3 regions of the Cellvibrio sp. PSBB006 genome follow, and region 2 is predicted to be linked to each of the others. Evidence: predicted binding sites of a transcription regulator. Region 2 holds the regulator's gene; each other region holds the start of a gene.
The links. The regulator FNR, encoded in region 2, switches genes on or off when oxygen is low (the NO sensors DNR and NnrR bind a similar motif). The targets are predictions, from matches to a motif close to TTGATNNNNATCAA.
Positions count from the first base shown of each region.

Region 1: the regulator FNR is predicted to act here: its motif matches at 3,974-3,987, upstream of CBR65_RS07205 (DnaJ C-terminal domain-containing protein).
Region 3: the regulator FNR is predicted to act here: its motif matches at 1,836-1,849, upstream of hemN (oxygen-independent coproporphyrinogen III oxidase).

Region 1 is NZ_CP021382.1:1,731,112-1,737,458, forward strand. It holds gene CBR65_RS07190 (TonB-dependent receptor) at 1-584, opposite strand, end outside; gene CBR65_RS07195 (ZIP family metal transporter) at 1,273-2,160, shown strand; gene pgm (phosphoglucomutase (alpha-D-glucose-1,6-bisphosphate-dependent)) at 2,209-3,864, opposite strand; gene CBR65_RS07205 (DnaJ C-terminal domain-containing protein) at 4,094-5,038, shown strand; gene CBR65_RS07210 (chaperone modulator CbpM) at 5,038-5,340, shown strand; gene CBR65_RS07215 (glycosyl hydrolase) at 5,599-6,347, shown strand, end outside.
Region 2 is NZ_CP021382.1:78,179-84,525, forward strand. It holds gene CBR65_RS00360 (rhodanese-related sulfurtransferase) at 1-207, shown strand, start outside; gene CBR65_RS00365 (hypothetical protein) at 305-658, shown strand; gene CBR65_RS00370 (hypothetical protein) at 724-1,170, opposite strand; gene CBR65_RS00375 (SirB2 family protein) at 1,443-1,820, opposite strand; gene CBR65_RS00380 (DUF4202 domain-containing protein) at 1,872-2,462, opposite strand; gene fnr (fumarate/nitrate reduction transcriptional regulator Fnr) at 2,478-3,233, opposite strand; gene CBR65_RS00390 (PepSY domain-containing protein) at 3,322-4,836, opposite strand; gene CBR65_RS00395 (cold-shock protein) at 5,239-5,445, shown strand; gene CBR65_RS00400 (glutaminyl-peptide cyclotransferase) at 5,536-6,347, opposite strand, start outside.
Region 3 is NZ_CP021382.1:201,659-208,005, forward strand. It holds gene narJ (nitrate reductase molybdenum cofactor assembly chaperone) at 1-175, shown strand, start outside; gene narI (respiratory nitrate reductase subunit gamma) at 235-924, shown strand; gene CBR65_RS00975 (peptidylprolyl isomerase) at 924-1,790, shown strand; gene hemN (oxygen-independent coproporphyrinogen III oxidase) at 1,906-3,309, shown strand; gene nrdG (anaerobic ribonucleoside-triphosphate reductase activating protein) at 3,493-3,954, shown strand; gene nrdD (anaerobic ribonucleoside-triphosphate reductase) at 3,965-5,806, shown strand; gene CBR65_RS00995 (cytochrome P450) at 5,913-6,347, opposite strand, start outside.

The DNA.
Region 1 (6,347 bases), 1.7 Mb from region 2:
ATACGATTGGTAGTATCGTGCAATGCTTTTGCGCCGATGGTCGCTTTGAAACCTGGTGAATCAAGCGGACGGGTCGTTGTCAAGTTAACAGTTGCCCCAATACCCCCAGAACTGATGTTGGCCTTGCCGGTTTTATAAACTTGCACTCCTGATACACCTTCAGAGGCAATATTACTCATATCAAATGCGCGGCTATTAATCAAACCACCTATCTGGTTCAACTGAGACGCCGGCATAGTACGGCCATTCAGTGTCACCAGGTTATAGGTCGGACCGAAACCACGAACGGTAACCTGAAAACCTTCACCGTTTTGGCGATCAATAGAAACACCTGTAATACGTTGAAGAGATTCCGCCAAGTTGGAATCGGGAAACTTACCGATATCTTCTGCGCTGATTGCATCTACAACACCAGAGGAGTTGCGCTTGGTGTCCATAGATGCTTCCAAGCTAGCACGAATACCCGTTACTACAACTTCCTCAATAGCTTCTTGCGCAAGCGCAACGCCGCTGAGGCCAGTTAAAGTGGTGGAAGCAATAGCAGTGACGAGCAGTTTTTTCTTGAAGCTTTGTGTTTTATACATGGAGCTCTCCTTTATTATCATCAGGAATTAATTCCGGTACCACGCCTTACCCGACACAAACACCATGGGATTGGTGTTACATCGCGCAAGTTTCACCTTCGGGGAGAAGATGAATTCTTTTCCGGGAAATGCAGGAAACCCGGAGGTGCTTTTTCACTATTTTTCTTATTAAAGCGGGTATTGCCTCGCTGTTGACCTCACTCCCTCCCAGGGAGAATTCGCTAGATAAACGAGACGCTCGTCGCTTTGTGCAGCAAAACTACTCTTTAATGACAGCGCTGTCAACGGTGCCAATATATGAAAGCCGGAAAGCTTCACAGAGACTTTTATAGCATATTATCTTTGTGACTATAAGATAAAAAATCATCTTTGCAAAGGTGAAAATACATCACCAGTAAAAAAATAGCACCCTTTATTGTGTTAATGACCATTTCGCTTATAAGAATATATTTATCATAGCTAATCGCAATTAAATAGGAGGAAAGAAGAGAAATCCGCCTAAAATCTACTGCCGTTGAACTATGCGTCAAGATTTGCTTTTTTATTCTTTACATTTATAGCTGAAACAAATCAGGCTGGTAAATTAATTTAAATGGTAATGATTCTCTATTACAGCCATTATAAGTATTAAATTTAGCAATTGGTTTCATGGTCCTTATTAGATGATTGCCTAAACACTAGAATCGATATGAATACTCAAGTGATAACCTCTCTTACACCTATACGCCTGCTCGGTTTTACCATCCTGGCGGGCGGCGCGGTTGCCTTGGGTCACGAGGTGTGGCTCGCTATTCTATTTCACGATCCCCGTGTTGCCGACGCGTTGTTTGCCGGTTCGATTGCAGCCGCTGCCACGGCTCTCGGCACCTTGCCTGTGCTTTTCTCGCGCCGTTTATCAGAAAAGCTCGTCGATACTTTGCTGGGCTTTGGCGCGGGTGTCATGTTGGCCGCAACAGCATTCTCATTGATCATTCCGGCTCTCCAATCAGCACAGCAACTCGGCTACTCGACATGGCTCGCGAGCCTGATTGTCGGCGCAGGCATCTTGATAGGTGGTGCCCTATTGCTGTTCATTGATCACATTCTGCCGCACGAGCATTTCATCAAAGGACCCGAAGGCACCAAAGCGCGATCTTTACGACGCACCTGGCTATTTGTTTTTGCAATTTGCTTACACAATTTGCCAGAGGGCCTGGCAATAGGAGTGGCTTTTGGAGGTAGTGATGCGCTCGGTGCCAGTGCGCTGGCAACTGGCATCTCGATTCAGGATGTGCCCGAGGGTTTAGTGGTAGCCGTCGCACTGATTGCCGCGGGTTACTCGCGTTTACGAGCAATTCTTATCGGTTGTGCATCGGGTTTAATTGAACCGGTTGGCGCAGTATTGGGCGCGTCCATCGTAACCACTTCTGCGCAATTTTTACCTTGGGGATTGGCGCTGGCCGCCGGTGCCATGTTGTTTGTTATCAGTCATGAAATTATTCCTGAGTCCCACCGCAAAGGTCATGAACGTTTTGCAACGGCGGGATTAATGCTCGGTTTTGTGTTGATGATGGTGCTGGACACTGCGTTGGGATAATAAAAAGCCCACCGTTGATAGCGAGCTTTTTTCTCAATCTATCAAACATTAAATTAATGCCGCATCAACAATTGTTTGTGCTTCGTTTAAGATATCTCGCAGATGCGTTTCGCCTTTAAAACTTTCGCCATAAATTTTATAGATATCTTCAGTGCCCGAAGGTCGCGCCGCAAACCAGCCGTTTTCAGTAACCACTTTTAATCCCCCGATAGAGGCATTATTGCCCGGCGCCGTGGTCAATACAGCAGTGATCTTTTCACCGGCCAAAGCTGTCGACGTGACTTGCTCCGGAGAAAGTTTGGATAATTTGGCTTTTTGCTCCGCATTCGCAACAGCCTGGATACGGTCTGCAACCGGCTCGCCGTATTTTTGTGTTAGTTTTCGATAACACTCGCCGGGATCACGGCCGGTGCGAGCAATAATTTCAGCCGACAACAATGCTGGCGCCAGACCATCTTTATCCGTTGTCCACACGCGGCCATCGCGGCGCAAGAATGAAGCACCTGCGCTTTCTTCACCACCAAAGCCGAGCGAACCATCCTGCAAGCCCTGCGCAAACCACTTAAAACCCACGGGCACCTCCAACACTTTGCGACCAATGCCAGCGCTCACGCGATCAATCATCTGGCTGCTCACCAAGGTTTTACCTACAGCAGCGTCTTTACTCCACTCAGGGCGATGTTGGAATAAATAATCAATCGCTACAGACAAATAATGATTAGGTGGCATTAAACCCACACTGCTTGTCACGATACCGTGGCGGTCATGATCCGTGTCGCAGGCAAACGCAATATCAAAACGATCTTTTAATCCGATCAATCCATTCATCGCATAAGGTGATGATGGGTCCATGCGAATTTTTCCATCCCAATCTACTGTCATGAAACGAAATGTTGCATCGACCGTTTTATTCAGGACAGTAAGGTCGAGGCGATAACGTTCTGCAATCGCGCCCCAATAATTCACGCCCGCGCCACCGAGCGGGTCAACCCCCATGCGCACACCGGCGCTGCGAATAGCCTCCATATCAATGACATTGCCCATATCATTAACATAGTTATTTAAAAAATCGTAGGTATGCGTAGTGGGTGCACGCAACGCGCGCTCAAAGGGTATGCGCTTGACACCTTGTAAGTCCTGCTGCAAAAAAATGTTAGCTTGTTTTTCTATCCAACCGGTAACAGCAGTATCCGCAGGGCCGCCATTAGTCGGGTTATATTTAAAACCGCCACCATTCGGTGGATTGTGCGATGGCGTGATAACAATACCATCGGCCAGACCCGTGGTGCGGCCCTGGTTGTAAACCAGGATGGCTTGAGAGATGGCCGGCGTCGGCACATATTCACCACCGGCAGATATCATCACCTCCACCTCGTTAGCCGCCAATACTTCCAGCGCGCTCACAAATGCCGGTTCGGACAATGCGTGACTGTCGATTCCCATAAAAAGCGGACCGTCAATACCCTGCTCTTTTCGATATAAACAAATGGCTTGGGTAATTGCCAACACATGATATTCATTAAATGTTTTATCAAACGATGAGCCCCGATGGCCAGAGGTACCAAAGGCCACATTCTGACCGGGAACAGATACATCGGGAATTTCGCTGTAATATGCTGTGACCAGTTTGGCTACATTGATCAGAATGTCCGACGGTGCAATATGGCCAGCCAGTGGGCTGATCTTCATGGTTGATTCACTCAAGTGATTCTCCTTTTGTTATCGATGCCCAGCTATCCTACAGGATGGCGCGCTGACATCTATTCGTTAACCAACACAAGTTGACATTATCGGCCAGGAATCAGGAACTTTTTTGATCCGGCGCAAATCTGCTCAATAAAATCACGCTAGACTAGAGCGCAACGAAAGCCAATTTTACGCTCACCGCCGCATGATACCTCAAGCCGCTTTTGATCATTGCAGGAGCCGTTCAGTGGAATTCAAAGACTATTACCAAATACTCGGCGTGCCCAAAACGGCCACGGCAGAGGATATCAAAAAAGCCTACCGTAAACTCGCGCGTAAATATCATCCGGACGTGAGCAAAGAAACGGATGCAGAAAAACAGATGCGGGACGTTAATGAAGCTCGCGATGTATTAAGCGATCCTGAAAAACGCGCCGCTTATGATCAAATAGGCCAAGGTTATCGACCCGGACAGGAGTTCCATCCTCCACCTAATTGGGATCGAGATAATTGGGATGCAGGCTACGAATATAGCGGGCGCGGCTTTAGCGGTGCAGACACAGCAGATTTCAGCGATTTTTTTGCCAATCTGTTCGGCCAGGGTCGGCGCGCAGGTGGTTTTCAACAGCGCGGCGAGGACCGGCATGCCAAGATCCAGATTGATCTCGCTGATACCTATCAGGGCGCAACCAAAGCCCTCACGCTGCAAACTCATCAGCTCGACGATCAGGGGCGGATGTCGCTAACAGAACACACCCTGAATGTGCGTATCCCCAAAGGCGTAAAAGAAGGTCAACACATCCGCCTGAGCGGCAAAGGCAATCCGGGCGTGGGTGGCGGAGGTGCTGGCGATCTGTATCTGGAGATTCATTTCAAGCCTGATACGCGTTACCGCATCGATGGACGGGATGTATACGCCAGATTACCCGTTACGCCGTGGGAGGCTGCTTTGGGGGCTGTGATTGAAGCACCCACACCATCCGGTTCCGTCAAATTAACCATTCCTGCAAACTCACAGGCCGGACGCAAATTACGTCTAAAAGGTCGCGGTATTCCAGCGGACGAACCGGGCGATTTATATATGGAATTGGCTGTGGTTTTACCACCAGCTGATAACGATAAATCCCGTAAGTTATACGAAACCATGGCGAAGGAACTTAACTTCAACCCACGCAGAAATACGGGAGTCTGATGATGACTAAATCCGACACATTACAAGGTACACTACTCGACGACGTTGCATTGACTTGCGAAGAGTTGGCACGTGCGTGTTGCGTTGAGCCTCAGTGGGTCATAGAACATATTGAAACGGGTATACTCGGTGACGGCTCACGTTATGTTGAGACGTATCGCTTCACCAGTTATGACTTGAGACGCGCACGCCGAATTAGTCTATTGGAGCGGGATTTTGATGCCGTGCCGGAGCTGGCGGCTATGATGGTCGACTTAATGGAAGAAGTAGAACAATTAAGAAAACAAACGACGATTTCTTAAGCCGTCGTTATCAGCATCAAATATTTTCACGCCGGCCAAACGTTTATCAAGACGCCAAATTTTCGTTTTTGTGATTTATAAGACCTTCCTGTTTTGCAGGTGTGGCAAGATATACCCTCTTCATTACCGCACACAGTCACTTTAAAAAAACAATAATATAAAAAGAAGCACTGCCCATAGCAATTCAACCGGGTATTTGTCGTGCTCATATAACTCCAACAAAGCGCTACACAAATTCTTTTCTTACTGGAGAGCAACATGATTTTTTCACAACGAAACGCCATTGCAGTCTTTGCAATGACGTCAGCACTTCTATTGTTTGGCGGTACCGCGCAAGCCAACACGGTCACATCGAGTAACGGCACAGCTACCGCCAGTTTAACCATTCAAAGTGATTGGGGCAGCGGATATTGTGCGTCCGTTTCTATCAACAATCAGGGCGATGCTGCTACCACTACCTGGCAAGTAGTGGTTAATCCGAATAACGCCACGATCAACAATTTGTGGAACGGCAATCTCGCTAACAACATTGTTACCAGCATGAGTTACAACAGCCATATTGGTGTTGGCGGAAACGCCGGTTTCGGGTTTTGTGCCAACACCCACGGCGGTAATTATTTACCCACGTTGAGCAACCTCACCGTCAGCGGTGGTGGTAATAATCAGTCTTCCAGTTCATCGGTTGTCAGCAGTTCGTCGTCAATGATGTCGAGCAGCGTTTCATCCAGTTCAAGCGTGCCGGTTTCAAGCAGCTCCAGCTCGCTATCCAGTGTGGCCAGCTCGTCTTCTTCTAGCTCTAACAGTTCAAGCAATTCCAGTGAGCCGGAGATGATTCCGAATGCGGTAAGTAACGGCTGGCCCTATTGTCGCTCCGCCGATTCCGATCCGGATGGCGATGGCTGGGGCTGGGAAAACAGTTATTCCTGTATCGTGTACGGCTCTGCGGCAGATGCAGGTCCCGGTGACTTTCCGTATTGTTTAATCGGTGCGGATCAAATTACCTTGTG
Region 2 (6,347 bases):
CCGATTACCGAGGAAGACAAGCTCTCTACGTTTTACATCCCCGGTGTCAGTTGCCCTCGGTGCTATGAGCAACTGACGCCGGAGCAGAAAGAGCGTTTTACTGAACGCCAGAAGCAGATTGAACTGGCCAAGCAACGTAATGAATTGCACATTGGTGCCTTACCACCAGCGCGGCAAAAACGTACATCGGCTTCTGCAAAGTCATAAATGAGTAGAGTTAGGTGCCATTTACCATGTGATGGCTTCGCGGTCAGGAGAGCATGTGGTTTAATGCCGACTTCATCGCAATCATGCAGAGATTTTTATGGACTTTGATGCTTGGGAGGCAGACCTCGCTGCCGGTACAGCTACTCACGCTTGTGGCTTCGTATTGAAAATCGAAGGTAATCCACGTAATCCATCCTCGGTTGATCCGGGCAAATTTCCTCCCGACTTGAGCTTTGCTGACCAGGCGCGTTTGTTGCGTTGCGGCATGGAGTTTCTGGCTAAAGCGGCATCAGACAATGGTGCGACGCATTACAGCAGCAAGAGTGGTTATGCACGCGCGGATGATCCGCGTATGGCGGCCATCAAGGCACGTGAGGAAGAAGCCAAACGCTATGCTGAGCGCAGCGACAAACCCAAGCGGTCAGTCCTGTCGTTGAAGAAAAGCAGTTGATCGAGAGGCAATAAAAAAACGGCGCAACCCCCAAGGGCTGCGCCGTTTTTTTATATGTGCGGAAATTACAACAGGCCGCGCAGTTGCAGGTCAGTGCGATGCGCATCCATCAAACGGAACATCAACTCAAACTTTTGTCCCGCCAGTTCGGTGAGCTGATGAGTATCTTCAGCAGCGTTTTTGGGGCGATAAATCAGTGAATAAAGCTCTTTGGAGAGCGAGTCCATAGAGGTGAAGATTTCCTCAGTGGTTTCATCGGTACGGAAGACGCGCCCTTGCTTGGTCATCTCCAGGTACTTGTCACACTCCTGCAACCATTCCTTGCGTTGTTCAATAAAGTTGCGAATATTTTTGATCCCGCCCCGGTGGCCGCTGCCCAAGCGCTCTTCGCGATATTTTTGCAGGCTTTTGCGGGAGTTCACCAGAAAATCCACCGAGGTGGTTTTGCAATACTTGGAGTCCAGATAAGCCGGGAATTTAATATCGTGTTCCGCCATGACTTTGTCACGCATACAGGTTTCGTCACATGCAAAGGCAAACGGCACGATAAGAACAAGGTGTAAAAGAAGCAGTGTTTTTTTCATAGTGGGGTCGCCGAATATATTAGTTATTGCTATTCCAAGGTCCAACGCCTGTGTGTGATATAGATCACTTTGGCTGGCGCGTCAAGCATCGGCTATAAAAAACACTTTATTAATAATAATCTGATTAGATGTACGCGTTTCTTATAGTTGAAAGCGTAATAATGCGCCGCTTTTGGCGGCGCGAGCGGAATGACCAACAATTAGCCGAAAAAGCCCAGTGGGTTTTTGCTGATGGCGACACTGAAGATGTAGATGAAGACGATAAGCGCCGCTATCCAGCTGCATTTGCGCACAGTGGGATTGGCATTCCTGAATGCGATAACCCCAAGAACGATGTAAACCACCAACAGGACAATCTTGGTCATCAACCACGGATGATCGCCGGGCGAATAGCGTAGGACGCCGGCGAGTGCAAAGGCGCTGATCAGCAACAGGGTATCAATGATATGTGGCAGGATCTTTACCAGTTTTTTATGCAGCCAGGGCGATTGTCGCCACATCCAGATACCGCGAATAAAAAAGCCGATAAACGATAAAGCGGCCATTGTCATATGGATATGCTTGAGCATCAGGTACATGAGCGGAGTTCCATTTATGGTTGTTATGAAGGGTATCGATAGTGGTTGGGTTTAGGGTGTTAACGCTTTGGTAACCAATTGCAACATGGCCTCCGATAATGGCAGGCGCAAGGCAGCTTCATGGCCCTTGGGTGACATTTTGTTCCAGGTTTTGCGGATGATATCGATCAGCTTTTCTTCGTCGTGCTTGGCTGCAAACTCTTCCAGGTAGTATTCCAGAAAGACCAGGCAAATCACGTCTTCCAGTGCCTGCACTTCCTCGTCACGCTTTAACCCGCGTTTGAGCAACAAATCCTTCACTCGTTGAATGGCCGCCTCGTCATAACCTTTGTTGTGCATGATGACGGCGGCGGTTTCGCCATGAAATTGTGCCAGGTCGCTACGCCACCGTTTGTAGCCCTGGCGATCCATCGGGTAATCGCTGCGCGGAATCTTCCAGCGGCAAATATGCTGGCAACGTGCAGCCAGTTGCAGGGTGATGGATGCGTCTGGACAAAAGCGTGCGAGCTGCTCACTCATCCGTTGGCCGTAGATCCACTCTTTGGGAACAGATTGACCGTTGACGATTTCCTGGTGAGGGTCTTGTTGGTTGGCTGCATCGAAATCAGCCAAGGTAGCCTGAAGTTGTTCAGCGGGGGTCATGGGTATCCTTAGTAATTATTCGGCGCCGCTTGCGATGTTGCGCAACTCGTCTAGGTCGTTAATCGCAATATCTTTGCGATTAACCTCAAGAATGCCCAGTTTTTGCAAGCGAGTGAAAACCCGGCTGACGGTTTCAATGGTCAGGCCGAGGAAGTTACCGATATCGGTGCGCGACATCGGTAGGGAAAATGACATCGCCGAGAGGCGGCGACGGTGGTTGCGTGTCGAAATACTCATCAACAATGTCGCAATACGTTGCTCTGCCGTGCTTTTGCTCAGCAGGGTAATGATTTGTTGGTCATGGGTTATCTCACGGCCCATCAACTGAAAAATATTACGCTGTAACGAAGGAATTCTGGTGCTGAGTTCTTCCATGCTGTGAAACGGAATTTCGCAGATGGAGGCAGTTTCCAGGGCAATGGCGGAGTTGGTGTAGCGGTCTTCCGCCAGGCCTTCCATTCCCACGACCTCGCCCGGCAGATAAAAGCCGGTAACCTGTTCTTCACCGTTATCACTCAGGGTGATGGCTTTTACGGCTCCGGAGCGAATGGCAAACAGCGAGGAAAAACGATCATTCGCGCGGTACAGGTACTCGCCTTTTTGCAAAGGTTTGCTGCGCTGGACAATGTCGTTCAATCGGTCAATATCATCGATATGCAGACTGATGGGCAGGCATAGGGTATTGAGGCGGCAGTTGCCACAGGAAATTCGTTTGTCGTGCGCGCAATGAGGAGAAGTGGGAGAGGTATCTACAACCTGGATATGGATCATGGAAGGACCTCGGTAGGATGTGACCCGTGAGAGCGCCCAATTGTTGCAGCTTTACCTGGTGGGGTAAACAGATTTCACTTGTACACTCTCAATCAATCGCCGTCCGTTTACGGCGCGCACGCGTAGCCCAGTAGCGATAGGCGCCGAGCAGCAACACCATCATGATCGCCAATGCAACTAATGATGTCAGGATGTCCCGAATATCCTTCCCCAGAAAATCCGCAAAGTGCCATTTGTGCAGGTAACCGAAACTGTAACCCTCCAGGCGATCCACATCGGTGATGGCGGCAGCCAGGGTATGGCTAGCCGTTTCCACATAGATGCTGGGATTTCCCGGCAAGGCAAAATCCACCGCATGCACCGGTAAGCGTTTATTCACAAAGCCATATTCATTATCGAAGCCTTTTACCAGGCGAATATTTTTAATGCTGTCTGCCGGGTATTCACTGAACGCCAGGGCCAATGACTCGGCATGGCTGCGCCAGCCCTGATCCAGTAGCGCGCCGGATGTGGCGTGGAGATAGCGGACGGCATCCCTCTGAGGTTGTTCATGGGCATGGTGAGCGTGATGGTGATGATGTTCCCCGCCGGGTGGTTCCGGCGGTGTAAATTCGCGCAGCTGCCAATACAGGTCCGCACCGATGCGTGCCAGTTGTATATCCAGGATGTCATCGCGAGCCAGTACACGCTGCAACGCGCTCATATCCAGGCGCAAATCTGCTGCGTTAATTGTCAGCGGCTGCGCTGGTTGCGGTTGGTCAGACTTGTCGCGTACCAGTAGATGAAATAAACCACTGAGGCAAAACGCCATCGCGAAGATCGCTACGGTTGCCCCCAGGTGACGATGGATCTTGCGTGACACAGGATGATGCTGGTGCGCACTGATCTGTTTGCGAAACATACCCAGACGCCAGCTCTTGATGTACAGCACCAGACCAAAGGCGGCAGTACAAAAACCCAACACCAGGAAGATGCTCATCAGGCTTTGTCGCAGGGGCAGGGAATCAATCCAGGTCCAGGAATGCAGTGCGCGGAAAAACGCACCAGTGATGGATTTGTTGTTATCCACAATGGTCGCCAATCGTCCCTGTTGGGTATCGATATATACGCGTGCATTATCAGCACGCTCAAAATTTACCCGCACAACCGGGAGGTAACGATTGATGTACAGATAGTCGGAATCGAATTGTTCAATGGGAGTAGCATCAATCACCGGCGACGTGGAGTCACCCAAATAATGCCGCGCCATAAAGTCGGCATACCGTTTTTCACCGTGTTCAATTAGCGTGAGATCGGTAGCAGAAAAGTAGGCAATACCCTGGTCGCTATGAATACGATAAACCGGTCGGTTCTGCCATTGAAACAGGCGCAGATGAAGAATATGCCGGAGATCATATTGCTTCACCAGATGCTCGACTGGCGCAACATCCTGCCACTGCAAGGGCACGGTGGGCGGTGTAAATACCGGCTTGGGATTGATGCGTGAAATCAGCGGATGAGCCAGACCGCTCAAGGCCCAGGCGATGACGGCGATGCACATCACCAGGCCGATGCGTTGATGCCAATGGTATAAAAAAGAAAAGCTGTTTTTAGTTTTAATCATTGCGATCTTCTGTTAATTGCCGATGGTTTCCGGGCTCTTGTCGTTTACCATTCACTTACAAAGTAAACGCCGGCCGGATTACCGCAGCTTAAGATTGGCACAGCGTTGTGCGGGTAAAAAGGTGACAAATTGTCGCACCCCTTGTCGCACTTCTGTTTCGCCTCGCGACGCTCGGTGTGCAGGCTAACGCATCACATTAAAGGGGGCTTTACTTGAGCTTTAAGTCGGGTATATAGTGCCTCGGCTGGCAAACATGCAGCATTATTTATGGTACATCGTTGTTCTAGCAGTACATCTATTAGCAACCTCGTTTTGTTCTTCATAAGTAAGATGTGATCAGTCAGCACAGATGCCAAGGTGGCAATTTTTAATTTACTCAGCTAAAGAGCATTGAGGTTTTTTATGTCTAAAAGTACTGGTACTGTTAAGTGGTTCAACGAGTCTAAAGGTTTCGGTTTTATTGAGAGCGATGCTGGTCAAGACGTTTTTGTTCACTACAGCGCTATCAGCGGTTCAGGTTTCAAAACCTTGGCCGAAGGTCAAAAAGTAGAGTTCGACGTTAAGCAAGGTCAAAAAGGCCCACAAGCTGAAAACGTCATCGGTCTCTAGGTTTTACGACTGATGTACTCAAAGCCGCATTTCGATGCGGCTTTGTTGTTTTTACCGGGAGTGTTTTAAAAATTTACTGAATGACAGCAGTCATTGATCCGCTGCGCTGGCTACCGGTTTGATCAGTTTTATCAGATACATTGTGGGCCAGTGTTTGCCCGTCACCCACAATCCTTCGTGCTCCGTATCGTAAGCAATACCATTTAATACGCTCTCACTGGATTCGATATCCACCTGCGCCGTGAGGGCGGTAAGGTCCAGTGAACCGACTACCTGGCCTGTCGTGGGATCAATCTGTACCAGGCGATTCTCATGCCAGACATTGGCCCATACATAACCCTCAATAAATTCCAACTCATTCAAGCGCTGCACCGGCCGTCCTTCTTCGTTTACATCCAGGGTCTTTTCCAGACTAAAATCTGTTGGTGAATGGAAATACAGGTGCTCGCTGCCGTCGCTGCGAATTAATAATTTACCATTGTGGGTAAGCCCCCAGCCTTCGCCGCTGTAACGCCAGCGGTCGATAACGCTGAAAGTGGTGCGGTCGTAAACAAAGACGATTCCCTCCTGCCAGGTGAGCAGATAGAGTTTGTCGTCCAGCAGCGCCAGGCCTTCCGCGAAGTAGCGATCAGGCAGCTTATCTTTTTGGGTGAAATTGGCGGTGAGCTGGGCCCATTTGTTGTCCGGTTCAGTGCGGGGATAGCTGACCAGCATGGAGCGGCCATACAAGCCGCTGCTTTCATAGAAGGTATCACCATCCAGCACCAGCCCTTGGGTAAAGAGCGTGGGTTTATGTGAACGTTGTGCCAGCACTTGATAATCGAAATGAACCACGCCTGACGTATGTGCTACCGTGGTTTCTGCGTTAGCTATCAGCGGCCCGCTCAGGCAGAATAGCCACC
Region 3 (6,347 bases), 120 kb from region 2:
GGATAAAGTGTGGGAGGAAGAGGCTGTCACATTTACCGCTCAAAGTGCGGGTGATGCCTGTTCTGCGGCGAACTATCGGCCCACTGGCGATCAACGGCGCGATCAGGAACAGGTGCTGGATCTGAGTGGGTTTGCTCGTGCAGGGGCAACCACTATCCCTGTGCGTACGGAGTAATACCGCCTAATAACCGCGTTGCGTGAAGTCATTTTATACGCGCGCTTTAAGGAGTCATCATGTCTAATAGTCTTTTTTTTGTTTTCGGTGTTTATCCTTATATTGCTTTGGCGGTATGCATTATCGGCACCTGGGCGCGGTATGATCGGGAACAATACACCTGGAAAGCCAGCTCCAGCCAATTGCTGGAGAAAAAGCAACTTCGCCGTGGCAGCCTTCCGTTCCATGTCGGTATCCTGGGTATCTTATTCGGTCATTTTGTCGGATTGCTGACACCTGCAAGCGTGTGGCATGTATTCGGCATTACTCCTGCCATGAAGCAGGTGGTTGCCATTGTGGCGGGTGGATTATTTGGGGTGTTGTGTCTTTACGGATTGGTTATTCTGGTTCATCGGCGTTTGATGCACGAACGCGTACGTGCGAGCAGCAGTAGAATGGATATCGCTGTGTTGTTGCTATTACTGGCGCAATTGCTGCTGGGTTTAAGTTCAATCTTTGTTTCACTGGGCCATCTTGATGGGCAAGAAATGCTGAAGTTGATGGCTTGGGCCCAGAACATCGTCACTTTTCATGGTGTTGCGGCGGCAGAGGCCATTCAAGGTGTGCATTGGATTTTTAAAGCACATGTCTTTTTGGGCATGACACTGTTTATCGTATTCCCGTTCAGCCGGTTGGTTCATATCCTCAGTGTTCCATTGAAGTACCTCAATCGTAATTACCAAGTCGTGCGTCGCCGGGGGAATGCATAATGACCATACATCACCACACACCTGCCCAGGACACCACAGCACAAATTAACTCGGCGTTGAAGATTATTCATAGCGATACATTGATGGCCAGCGAGCGTCACAGCGTACCGACTATACGGGTTAATCATCATCACATTTCGGGGGAAAATATTGCAGCCGAGATGCAATATCACCCGGCCACAACGCAACGGGAAGCCATGTTCAAAGCCGCTGAAGCGCTCATTATCGGTGAATTACTTCGCCAGCGCGCGGCGTCCTTACAGTTAGACAATACCGGAACTTCCGAAGATGAGTTGCTCGAGGTGTTGCTGAATGCTGAAGTGACAGCACCGGAAGCAACGGACAAGGAATGTGCCCAGTATTATCACGCTAACACAGCACGTTTCGTTACCTCACCACTGTTGGAATTGCGTCATATTTTAATCGCCGCTGCGCCCGATGATGATGAAGCTCGCATCGCAGCAAAGTCGCGCGCGCAGCAACTCCTTGTCGCTTTGCAATCCGGTGAGGATTTTTCGGCGCTGGCACTGCAGGCGTCAGCATGTCCGTCCCGGGCATTGGGCGGCAGCCTCGGCCAGATTACGCGCGGCCAAACAATCCCGGAATTTGAGCGTCACGTATTTGCAGCCAAGCCCGGATTGCTATCTCATCCGATAGAAAGCCGTTACGGTGTGCATGTGGTGTGGATTGAGCGCAATATTCCCGGCACCCAGTTACCCTACAGTGCAGTAAAAGATCGGATTGCCGATTATCTGAATGAAAAAGTCCGTACCAAAGCGATTGCGCAGTACATTCACAGGTTGATTGCGCAAGCGGATATTGAAGGTTATACGTTTGATGTATCCACTTCGCCATTGATGCAGTGATGTTACCTGAAGGCAGGGAGCAGGGCGTTTGGATCGAAGGAAATATTGATATAAATCAATCGATTAAATGACCAGTTTGTTAGTCTGAAAACAAACCCTAGCTCCGTGAGGCACCATGTCATCATCTTCCCCTTCATTTGATACTCCCCTACATTGGAATACCCGGTTGATCAGTCAATATGATTTGGCTGGGCCGCGTTATACGTCTTATCCCACTGCGCCTCAATTCAGCGTTCATTTTTCTCCTGCCGATTTTGCCGCTGCGGTGGAGCGCAGCAACGCCAGCCAGCGATCTCTGTCGTTGTACTTCCATCTTCCGTTCTGTGACACCTTATGTTTCTATTGTGGCTGCAATAAGGTGGTCACTAACAATAAGAAACGTGCAGAACCCTATTTGCAACGAGTCGAAAAAGAACTGGCGATGCAAGCGCAATGGTTTGATACCCGTCGTCCGGTGAAGCAACTCCACTGGGGCGGCGGAACCCCGACCTTTATCAGCGATGACGAAATGACCTTGCTTATGTCAGCCACGCGAACCCATTTCAATTTGTTGCATGATGACAGCGGTGAATACAGTGTCGAGATTCATCCTGGCCGGGTAAGTGCCGGTACCATGGGGCATTTGCGTCAATTGGGTTTTAATCGGGTCAGCATGGGTGTGCAGGACTTTGACCCGCGCGTCCAAAAGGCGGTTAACAGGTACAATACAGTCGATGATGTCAGGACGTTGGTGCATGCATTACGTGCGCAAGATTACCACTCAATCAGCATGGATTTAATTTACGGATTGCCGCTGCAATCAAAGCAAAGTTTTTCGGCAACCCTGGCACAAGTCATTGATCTCTCACCGGATCGTTTATCCTTATTTAATTACGCGCATTTGCCGCACCTATTTAAAAGCCAGGCGTTGATCAAGGAAAAAGAATTGCCTTCAGCGCAGGAGAAGCTCGACATCCTGCAAATGTCTATCGAGACATTGCAGCAGGCGGGATATGTGTACATCGGTATGGACCATTTTGCCAAACCCGAAGACAGTTTGGTGCAAGCTCAGCGCGCCGGGAAGTTACAACGAAATTTCCAAGGTTACTCAACCCATGGCGATTGCGATCTGGTAGCGTTTGGTGTGTCATCCATCAGTGCATTTGGTGGAGTTTATGTGCAAAACGCCAAGGTAGTTGAGCAATACCAGCAATTAATTGACAGTGGGAAATTGGCTTCTGTGAAAGGTTTTGCCTTGAGTGAAGAGGATCATCTGCGGCAATTTGTCATCAACCAATTGATCTGCCACTTTGTTCTGGACTTTAACGATGTTCAACAAAATTTTGGCATTAATGCACAACAACATTTTTCAGAAGAGTTGGCCGAGCTGACTCCGATGATTGAAGACGGACTACTCTCCGTGAGTGCTACAGGCATTCAGGTCCATAACGCGGGCCGTTTACTTATTCGTAGGGTTTGTATGGTATTCGATGAGTATTTGAAAAAAGGCAACCAGATTCGCTATTCAAAAGTTATCTGATCATCGTTTTACCTCCGTCGTTTCCTCTTGCTTTTTCACGATCATGACGCCGGTTCCCGGCGTTTTTTCTGCTGCTGCATGTTCTCCCGGCCTACCTCCGATGGGGTAGGGTCATGCTCTGTGTTTTATGTTTTACTACATATAGAAGGCGTATAAATAAAAAACACTATATGTGGTGATTGCATGGAATATCTTCGCTTTACTAACGAATATATTGTCTGGCAGGAAGTACCGGGAGAGACGAGCCTGGCTTATACCATCAGTGGTTGCCGGGTGGGATGCGCGGGTTGTCACAGCAACCACACCTGGAACCCACACGCAGGTCAACTGCTTACCGCCGATTACCTCAGTCGCCGAATTCAGGAATATCGCGACATGATCACCTGCGTGCTTTTTCTGGGCGGTGAGTGGCAACCACGTGCGCTCTTGCCGCTATTGATCCTCGTTCGTAACGCTGGATTACATCGATGTCTCTACACCGGGTTGGAACACATTTCTCCTTCTTTGCAAGAACACCTCACTTACCTAAAGACAGGTCCATGGCGACCCGAACTCGGCGGACTGACCAGTCCGAAGACGAATCAACGCTTTGTTGATCTGCGCACCAACGAAATCCTGAACCATAAATTTACCCAAACCTTTTAAGGAGAATGACATGTTACGTCTCAATCCGGAGCAGCTGGACCATAAGCTGAATTTTATTGCGGATTATCTCGCGGCTGACAATGCTGCTGATAGTTCAAGGATGGACCCTAATGCCAATGTGACGCAGAAAAATATTGCGACACTGGAAACCGAGTTGATGAAAGATTTTTTTGTCCAAGTCAACCGTGCTAAAGTGAAACAAAAAATATCAGCATTATTTGGCGACGCGTTGGCTAATGAATACCTACGCCAAATAGAACACCATGAAATTTATGTGCACGATGAAACCAGCCTGAAGCCTTATTGTGTATCTCTCACGCTCTATCCCTTCCTGCGCGACGGCTTAACCAAATTAGGTGGGGAGTCCCGCGCACCCCAACACCTCGAATCTTTCTGTGGCAGTTTTGTAAACCTGGTATTCGCGGTAAGCGCGCAATTTGCCGGCGCAGTAGCAACCGTTGAGTTTCTGACATACTTTGATTACTTCGCACGCCGCGATTATGGGGATAACTATCTGATCACGCATACCCGCGAAGTGAGCAATCATCTACAGCATGTGGTCTATGCGCTGAATCAACCTGCCGCAGCCCGGGGTTACCAAAGCGTTTTCTGGAATATCTCGCTCTACGACAGTTATTACTTTGAGGCTATGTTTGGTAATTTTGTCTTCCCGGATTTTACCAAACCAGATTGGACATCCGTGTGTGCTTTGCAGGATTTCTTTATGGGATGGTTTAATCAGGAGCGTACAAAAGCCATCCTGACGTTTCCAGTGGTCACGGTTGCGATGTTGACAGAGAAGGGTGGGTGCAAGGATAGCCAATTTGCCAATCGTATGGCGGAACAACTGGCCCAGGGAAATTCTTTTTTTATTTATCTGTCAGATAACGCCGATTCACTGGCATCCTGCTGCCGGTTGCGCAGTGAGATTAACGATCACACCTTTTCCTACACCTTGGGGGCCGGTGGTGTGGCAACGGGTTCAATCAACGTCATTACGCTGAATATGAATCGCCTGGTGCAAGACGGTCGAGATCTTGCTGAGGAAGTGCATAAGGTCCATCAATACCAGGTAGCGTATCGACAACTGATGGAGGAGTATCTGGCGGCAGGGATATTAAGTGTATACGACGCCGGATTTATCAGCCTGGACAAACAATTTCTCACCATTGGTATTAATGGCATGGTTGAGGCCGCTGAATCCCAAGGCTTATTGCCTGGTAATAACCCTGATTACATCGCCTTTGTCCAGCGCCACCTGAGGATCATCTTTGAAGCGAACAAGACCGCAAGGAAACGCTGGGGTTATTTGTTTAACACGGAATTTGTGCCCGCAGAAAATCTCGGGGTTAAAAATGCAAAGTGGGATAGGGCAGACGGCTATTTTGTCCCGCGTGATTGTTACAATTCCTATTTCTATCCGGTGGAAGACGAAACTATCAATACGATTGACAAGTTTTTATTACACGGGCGTCAGCTTGTCGACTATCTGGACGGTGGCTCCGCATTACACCTGAATCTAGAGGAAGCATTGGATAAACAGGGCTTCATATCTTTGCTGAATATTGCGGCGCGTAGTGGCTGTAATTATTTTTGTGTAAACGTAAAAATCACCATCTGTAACCAATGTGACCATATTGATAAACGCACCCTGAGCGAATGCCCGGCGTGTCGTTCGCAGGATATCGATTATGGTACTCGTGTCATCGGCTACCTCAAGCGTGTTTCGGCCTTTAGTAGTGGGCGAAGAAAAGAGCACGCCCTGCGTCATTATCATCGGACACCCAGGGATCTACCCATACAACTACCTAAAAAGGCGCATAGTGCTGCTGCCTTGATACAGTTACTCTAGTTCGCTGATCGAGTATTTCATTTCGTGCTCTGTGGAATACTCCTTCTCCCCTTGAACGCTCACAAGGACGTGAGTTTTTTTGCCGTCCCTGGCAAATTGATGGTTGTTACGGATGAGCAAACGAAACAAGTAATTTAACGAATCCGCCGGCGGGATAAGCCGCATGAGACGGTGGTTCGGATTGCATTGAGATTACCTGGTCGGTATGTGCCAGTAATTCTTCCAGCAAGATACGTAACTCCAATCGCGCCAGTGGGGCGCCGGGACAAATGTGAATGCCACTACCATAGAGTAAGTTTTTCTGTTGGTCTCTATTCCATTGAAAATTTAAAGCATTCTCGAACACGCTATCGTCGCGGTTTGCAGAGGCCCAAAATAACGTTAACCGTTCACCCGCTTGAATGTCCCGTCCGCCGATAACAACCGGCCGGGTAGTCAGGCGCCGGTTGGTTAATAGTGGCCCATGAATTCGAAGGATCTCTTCAATAGCCTCAGGAATTTTTTCCGGGTGCTGGCGCAGCGTTAACTGTATGTCTTGTCG